DNA from 2 places in the Sphingomonas sp. LH128 genome. Region 1 is predicted to be linked to the other one. Evidence: predicted binding sites of a transcription regulator. Region 1 holds the regulator's gene; the other holds the start of a gene.
The links. Region 1 encodes LexA, which represses DNA repair genes until DNA is damaged. Its sites were predicted from a motif close to GTTCCNCNCTTGTTCT; they were not measured.

Region 2: recA (recombinase RecA) is a predicted target of LexA. The motif match lies at 1,809-1,824, and genes of this name have one in related genera.

Annotation. Positions count from the first base shown of each region.
Region 1 is NZ_ALVC01000449.1:14,649-18,680, forward strand. Features, by position in the region: gene moaC (cyclic pyranopterin monophosphate synthase MoaC) at 1-240, shown strand, start outside; gene LH128_RS27795 (molybdopterin molybdotransferase MoeA) at 228-1,457, shown strand; gene lexA (transcriptional repressor LexA) at 1,558-2,250, shown strand; gene LH128_RS27805 (ComEC/Rec2 family competence protein) at 2,299-4,032, opposite strand, start outside.
Region 2 is NZ_ALVC01000239.1:12,917-16,948, forward strand. Features, by position in the region: gene LH128_RS18885 (hybrid sensor histidine kinase/response regulator) at 1-1,777, shown strand, start outside; gene recA (recombinase RecA) at 1,900-2,970, shown strand; gene alaS (alanine--tRNA ligase) at 3,653-4,032, shown strand, end outside.

The DNA of each region.
Region 1 (4,032 bases):
GATGCCGTAAACCTCGACTTCGCTTTCGAGGATAATGCTATCCGCGTCATCGCGAAGGCTTCGCTGACCGGTCGCACCGGGGTAGAAATGGAAGCGATAACAGCAGCTTCTATCGCACTTGTCACAATTTACGACATGGCCAAAGCGCTCGACAAGGGCATGGTGATCGGAGACATCCGCCTGGTCGAGAAAATCGGCGGTAAATCAGGTCATTGGAAGATGGACGGATGGGCCGAATAAACGGCTCCGCGCCGCTCTCTCTGGAGGAGGCACAAGCTCGCCTCCTCGCGCTCGTCACCCCGCTGTCGATAGAGCGTGTCGATATCGAAGGCGCGCTCGGCCGTTACCTGGCTGAACCGCTGCACGCCAGACGCACGCAGCCCTCCGCAAATCTGTCAGCCATGGACGGCTACGCCGTCACGGCAGGCGATCTGCGCGGCCCCTGGAGGATCGTCGGTGAAAGTGCCGCCGGGCATCCTTATGCCGGCCCGCTCTCGCAAGGAGAGGCAGTCCGAATTTCGACGGGCGCGATGCTGCCGCCCGACGCGGCGGCCGTCATAATTCAGGAAGACCTGACACGCGAGGGCGCGAACCTGATACTTTCGGGCGAGCCGCCCGCACCGGCGCACAAGCACATCCGCCATTGCGGGATGGATTTTGCCCAGGGCGCGGAAGTCCTGCCCGCTGGTCTGCACATCGCGCCCGCGCAGATGGCGCTGGCGATCGCGGCCGGCCATACGCATCTTCCCGTGCATCGCACACCGCGCCTGACCGTGATCGACAGCGGCGACGAACTCGCCTCCGATCCGGAGCGCTGTGCACCGCACCAGGTTCCCGCCAGCAACGGCGCGATGCTGACGGCCATGGCGCGTTCGCTGGGCGTGGATGCGCGGCGGATCGGCCCGGTGCCCGATACGATCAAGGCAATAACCTCCGCTTTCGAAGCATCCGCCGATGCCGACCTCATCGTAACGAGCGGCGGCGCTTCGGTCGGCGATCACGACCTCATTCGTCCGGCACTCGAAAGCTGGGGCGCGGGCATCGATTTCTGGCGTGTCGCGATCAAGCCCGGCAAACCAATCCTAGTCGCCACCCGCGACGTGGCAGGACGCCGTCAGATCGTGCTGGGCCTGCCGGGCAATCCGGTCTCCAGCTACGTCACCGCTTACCATTTCCTGCTCCCCGTCCTGCGCGCGATGCAGGGGGCTGCGCGCCCCTTGCCCATGCGGCTGACAGCCCGGCTGGCCATGCCGCTGCACCCAAGCGGCCGTCGCCGGGAATTCCTGCGCGGTTGGTGGGACGGAGAAAATGTGACGGTAAGCCCACTGCAGGACAGCGGCGCCCTGTCGTCCCTGGCGGCAAGCAACGTACTGGTCGATCGGCCGGCGCTGGCCGGTCCGGCACAGGCTGGCGAAGAAGTCCGGATATACTTGCTCCAGAACGGCGGTATTGCCTGAAGTATCGGCAATTGGTTGCTTGATTGTTCCCTCAATGTTCACTACCAGAACAAACGCGATCAGGGTTTGCCTGGTTCGGAGGTCACGAGAAGGCAGCGACATGTTGACGCGCAAGCAGCACGAATTGCTCCGGTTCATCCAGGTCCGGCTTGAGGAGACAGGCATCTCCCCCAGCTTCGAGGAGATGAAGGAGGCGCTCGACCTCAAGTCCAAGTCCGGTGTTCACAGGCTGATTTCCGCACTGGAAGAACGCGGCTTCATCCGCCGCCTTCCCAACCGTGCACGTGCGCTCGAAGTCTTGCGCCAGGCCGATGACACGGGAAGCAAGGCCCTGCGTCCTTCTGCAGCGAACAGCAATGATGGAATGGCGCGTCCGCAGACGCCGCGTCGTTCCGTCGAAGCCGCCAACGACGTTATCGAGATCCCGCTGCACGGGCGTATTGCCGCAGGTGTGCCGATCGAGGCTCTCGAAGGACAGTCCATGTTGCCTGTCCCTGCCGCCCTGCTTGGCTCCGGCGAGCATTACGCGCTCGAGGTCTCCGGCGACTCGATGATCGAAGCGGGCATTCTGGATGGTGATTTCGCCCTCGTGAAGCGCACGAATGCCGCTCGCGACGGCGAGATCGTCGTTGCCCTGATCCGCGGGGAAGAGGCGACCCTCAAGTACCTTCGGCGCGAGGCGGGAATGGTGCGGTTGGATCCCGCAAATGCCGCTTACGAACCGCAGATTTACGGTGCGGACGAAGTGGAAGTGCAAGGCAAGCTCGCCGGCCTGCTTCGACGGTACAACTGACACGGCCACGCTGCGCCATGAAGGCCTTGGCGCAGCAGCAACCGGTAATTACTGCGATTTGCGCGGCGCAGGAGCATTCCTGTAACGGTGAACAGGCCGGGGACGCCACCAGCCGTGTTCACCTTGGGTCTGGGCTACCGTATCGATACGGGCCTTGCCCAGATATACCGCCAGCCCGCCGGTCTGCCCAAGCGATCCTCGATCGGCCTTGAACCAGCGCGGCTTGCAACTGCGCGGCAGCCAGCGATCCGATATGACGATGTCGCTGCGTTCGCATGCAGCGGCGAGCGACCGTTCCGCAACGGCATCGCGGCCCCGCGAAACCAGCACATGCCATGTGGTGCCGGAGCGTCTGACCGGCAAGGCGCAGAAATCACGGTTGCAGCGAGCACCCGGGAACTTGTCGAACGTGACCGGATCGGCCTCGATCCCGGCGAATTCCATGAGATTGTCCCGGGCGTAGCCGCTTTCGCTGTTTCGAAGCAGGTAAAGCCGTTTCCCGCCATCTTCGACCAGCCCGACATGACGACCATCTCCGGACACCAGAATGTCCGCCGCCGGTGCGGTCGCCAGCAAGAACACACCGACCGAGGCGATCGGTAGCCCGGCCCAGCGAATGCGGCCGCTCCAAAGGCCCATCCACAGACCTCCCGCGACGAAAAGCAGGAATGCCCAGGTGTCTGTACCGGGAAGCAGGTTCACAGCGCCCGGTCTCGACGCGAACCAGCGGGCCAGGCCGACCAGCAGGTCTATCGAGATTCCGGCGAGCCACCAGACCGGCCCGCCCAGCCCGGCGATATCGAGGACCAATGCACAAGCCAGCAAAGGCATCACGACAAAGGTAGACAGCGGAATTGCCGCCACGTTGGCCAGCGCTCCATACACTCCGGCGCGGTGGAAATGATACAGGCCGATCGGCATGAGCGCGAGGTCGATGACCACGCCCGTCAGCAGCAGGAGGGCAAGATGGCGAAGCCCGGTCATGGCAAGCCCTTCGTCGCGCGGTCCAAGGAAGTGCCGCACGGGCTTGGCCGTACTGACGGCGATCAGCGCCAGGACCGCGCCGAAGCTCAGTTGGAAGCTCGGCCCGATCACCGCCTCCGGCCAGAGCAACAGGACGCAGAACGCCGCCACCGCAAGCATGCGCAGGGACAAGGGCTCCCGCCCCAAAGCCAGTGCGATCAGGACCAGGAGGGAGCCGATGCAGGACCGAACGGTCGGAACTTCCGACCCGGAAAGCAAAGTGTAAGCGACGCCTGCAGCGGCCCCCGCACCGGCCGCGACGACCGGCAGCCTCACCCTCAGGGCCACCCACGGGAACAGCGCCAGCAACCGGATGACCAGTAGATAGACCGCCCCGACCATCGCGCTGACATGCAGGCCGCTGATCGAGAGCAGATGCGCCAACCCCGAGTCGCGCATGGCCTGGTCGTCAGCCTCCGTAATGCCGCCGCGATCGCCGGTGACGAATGCAGCGGCGATGCCCGCTCGTTCGTCCCCGATGCGGGCGCGAATATGGTTCGTCAAAGATTGTCGGATATCCAGCAATCCCCACTCGCTTCGCTTGCCTTTCCGGACGACCTTCACCTCACCTGTGACCGAACCGCTCGCGGCGATGCCTGTGAACCAGGACGTGCGCGCAAAGTTGTAGGCGCCGGGCAGCATGGGCGGCGCCGGCGGCATCAACCGTGCCCGGAAAGCCACCAGATCGCCGACCGCGATCCCGGTCGTCGATCCCTTGCCGGGAACGTTGAGCCGGACCTTGATCGCGTTGCCGGGCGA
Region 2 (4,032 bases), on a different contig from region 1:
CGGTGATGCCCATGCCGACATGACCGGCGCCGACTTCGTCGCGCTGCTCGGCCAGGAGGAGGGCGAGCGGATCGGCTGGGCGCGCGATGGCGGACGCGGCGGCGCGCTGGTGCTCTATCACGTCCCCGTCACCGACCCTGACCGTACCGACGAGGCCGACCCCAACACGACCCCGTCGCTGATGCTCGTGGTCGAGGCCTCGCAGGGCATCGGCACCGGAGGCGGCGGCACCGGCTCCGCGCCGCATCTGGAGGCACTTCTCAGCCAGCTCCCGCTTGGCCTCGCCATGGCCGACCGCGACGGACGCCTCCTCTTCGCCAACCCGGCCTTCATGCGCGCGGCCGGCCACGAAGGGCAGGAACCGCCGACCTACCCGACCGACCTCGTCGTCAAGGATGACAAGCGCGCGCTGTCCGAAGCGATCCGTCGCTTCGCGCAAGGCCCGGCTGCGGCGGGAGACCTCGCGATCCGCCTGACCAGTCAGCCGGATGATCCCGTCTCGCTCAGCCTCGCGGGCGTGCGCGGCCTTGGCGATGCCGCCGTGTTGCTCGGGCTTACCGATACCTCTGAGGAAATGCGCCTCAAGCGTCAGGTAGCACAGGCCACCAAGATGCAGGCGGTGGGCCAGCTTGCGGGCGGCGTCGCGCACGATTTCAACAACGTGCTCACCGCCATTCTCGGCACCTGCGACCTCATGCTGATGCGCCATACGCCGGGCGATTCGGACTATGACGACATCCAGCAGATCCGCGCCAACTCCAACCGCGCCGCCTCGCTGACCCGCCAGTTGCTCGCCTTCTCGCGCCAGCAGACGCTCCGGCCCGAGGTAATCCAGGTGCCCGACGTCGTCGCCGACGTCTCGCAGATGCTGCGCCGCCTGATCGGCGAGAAAATCCAGCTTGCCGTCACCCACGACCGCGATCTCGGCCCCGTCCGCGCCGACCCGACGCAGCTCGAGCAGGTCATCGTCAACTTGTGCGTCAACGCCCGCGACGCCATGCAATCGCGCGGCGACGGTGCGGGCAAGCTGACGCTCGCGACCCGCCGCATCACCACCACCGACGTGCGCGCGATGCGGTCCGAGATCATCCCGGCGGGCGAGTACACCGCGCTCATCGTCGAGGATACCGGCGGCGGCATCCCGCCCGAAATCCTCGGCAAGATCTTCGAGCCGTTCTTCACCACCAAGGAGCAGGGCAAGGGCACCGGCCTCGGCCTCTCGACCGTCTACGGCATCGTCAAGCAGTCGGGCGGCTTCATCTTCGCCGAGACCGACGTGGGCCAAAATGGCAAAGGCGGCGGCACGCGCTTCACCGTCTATCTCCCGGTCCACCATGCGACCCCCGGCAGTCTCCCTGAAAAGGCGATCGTCGCCCCCACCCCGCCGCCGACGCAGTGGGCGGGCGGCGGTTCGATTCTGCTGGTCGAGGATGAGGACCCGGTGCGCATCGTCGCCGAACGCGCGCTCACCCGGCAGGGCTACCAGGTCACCTGCGCGCGCGACGGCGAAGAAGGCCTCGAACTGGTGGAGGAGGGCGGCCAGTTCGACCTCGTCGTCTCCGACGTCGTCATGCCCACGCTCGACGGTCCAGCCATGGCGCGCGAGATTCGCCGCTTCGCGCCCGACCTGCCGGTGCTGTTCATGTCGGGCTATGCGGAGGAGCAGCTGCGCAAGCAGATCGGCATCCCCAACGCCTGGTTCATGCCCAAGCCGTTCTCGGTCCAGCAGCTCTCCGAAAAAGTCGGGGAAGTTCTGGCGCAGACCGCCAAGGGCTGATTCCCGCGTTAAAAAACGGAAATCTGCCGAAGTTCCTATCTTGTTCTGGTGGAACGAAGCGAGTACAGGTCGCTTCGTGACGTTGACCTTTCCGGTCAGCTAGGTAGCAGGAGGTAAGTAATATGGCCGCTCAGCTCAAGCTGATCCAGGAAGGCAAGGAAAAGGACTCCATGGACCGTCAGAAGGCGCTCGAAGCCGCGCTCGCACAGATCGACAAGGCGTTCGGCAAGGGCTCCGCGATGAAGCTGGGCTCGAAGGAGACCATGCAGGTCGAAGCGATCTCCACCGGCTCGCTCGGTCTGGATATCGCACTCGGCGTCGGCGGCCTGCCGCGCGGCCGCGTGATCGAAATCTACGGCCCGGAAAGCTCGGGCAAGACCACGCTCGCGCTGCACTGCATCGCCGAAGCGCAGAAGACCGGCGGCACCGCCGCCTTCATCGACGCCGAACACGCGCTCGACCCGGTCTATGCCAAGAAGCTGGGCGTCAACATCGACGAACTGATCGTCTCGCAGCCCGACACCGGTGAGCAGGCGCTGGAAATCGTCGATACGCTGGTGCGTTCGAACGCGATCGACGTGCTGGTGGTCGACTCGGTCGCCGCCCTCGTCCCTCGCGCCGAAATCGAAGGTGAGATGGGCGACAGCCACGTCGGCCTCCAGGCCCGCCTGATGAGCCAGTCGCTGCGCAAGCTGACCGGTTCGATCAGCCGCTCGCGCTGCATGGTGATCTTCATCAACCAGCTGCGCATGAAGATCGGCGTCATGTACGGCAACCCGGAGACGACCACGGGCGGTAACGCGCTCAAGTTCTACGCCTCGGTCCGCCTCGACATCCGCCGCACCGGCGCGATCAAGGACCGCGACGAAGTCGTCGGCAACGCCACCCGCGTCAAGATCGTCAAGAACAAGGTCGCCCCGCCGTTCAAGCAGGTCGAATTCGACATCATGTACGGCGAAGGCGTCTCCAAGATCGGCGAAATCCTCGACCTCGGCGTCAAGGCCGGCCTCGTCGAGAAGTCGGGCGCATGGTTCAGCTACGATTCGATCCGCATCGGGCAGGGGCGTGAGAACGCCAAGACCTACCTCAAGACCAACCCCGAAGTCTGCGATCGTCTCGAGAAGGCGATCCGCACCAAGACCGACGGTCTGGCGGAGGAAATGATGGTCGGACCTTCCGAGGACGACGCCTGATCCGACAAAAAAACCCGGCAGGAATGTCGGGGTTTTTTGTTTCGGTAGGAAGTTGAAGGAGAAATGCGAGGGTTAACACCCTCGCGCTCCCGGGACTGTCGGCCTTGTGCCTTGCAGCGGCGTTGGGCTGTCGGGCAAAGTCCTCGTCATTGCGAGCGCAGCGAAGCAATCCATGGCGGTTTACGCGGCCTTGGATTGCTTCGCTGCGCTCGCAATGACGAATGATGGAAGAAATTAGAGGTGGGCCAAGGCCAGGATGGTACCGGCTACTGTCACGGCGGCGCCGATGCTCAGTTGGATGGGATTGGTCAGGCGCCGCAAGGGCAGGGCGAGGGATTGTTCGATCTTGGACATCTTCTGAATATACGACTGAAGCGCTTGCAGTGCTCACGCAGAGAATCGTTCACAGTCATGCGCTTTCCGCGGCGAAACCGCCTTCCATGTCGAAATGGCCCGCGGCACCATGATCCACGAAGGCAATGCGTACCCAAGACTGCTGCACGCGCGGCGACGACAGGTAACGGGGGTGCAGGGGGGCTATGCTCCCCTGCGTCTTCTTCCCTTCTTCCGTAACCCGCCCGCCACTATGGTGCAAAAACCGGCGTATCATCGCAATTCCCGACCAGTCTGACCGCAGACTCCCGCTTGCCGCCGCGCGCGGTGTCCATTATCGGCGCAAATCATGCAGACTACGAACGACATCCGCCGGTCCTTCCTCGACTACTTCGCCAGCAATGGTCATGAGGCCGTGCGCTCCGCACCGCTCGTTCCTTACAACGATCCGACGCTGATGTTCGTCAATGCGGGCATGGTGCCGTTCAAGAACGTGTTCACCGGCCTGGAAACACGCGCCACGCCGCGCGCGACGTCCTCGCAGAAATGCGTTCGCGCGGGCGGCAAGCACAACGATCTCGACAACGTCGGCTACACCGCGCGCCATCACACGTTCTTCGAGATGCTCGGCAATTTCTCGTTCGGCGATTACTTCAAGGAGCAGGCGATCACCCATGCATGGACGCTGCTGACGAAGGAGTGGGGCCTGCCGGTCGAGAAGCTGCTGGT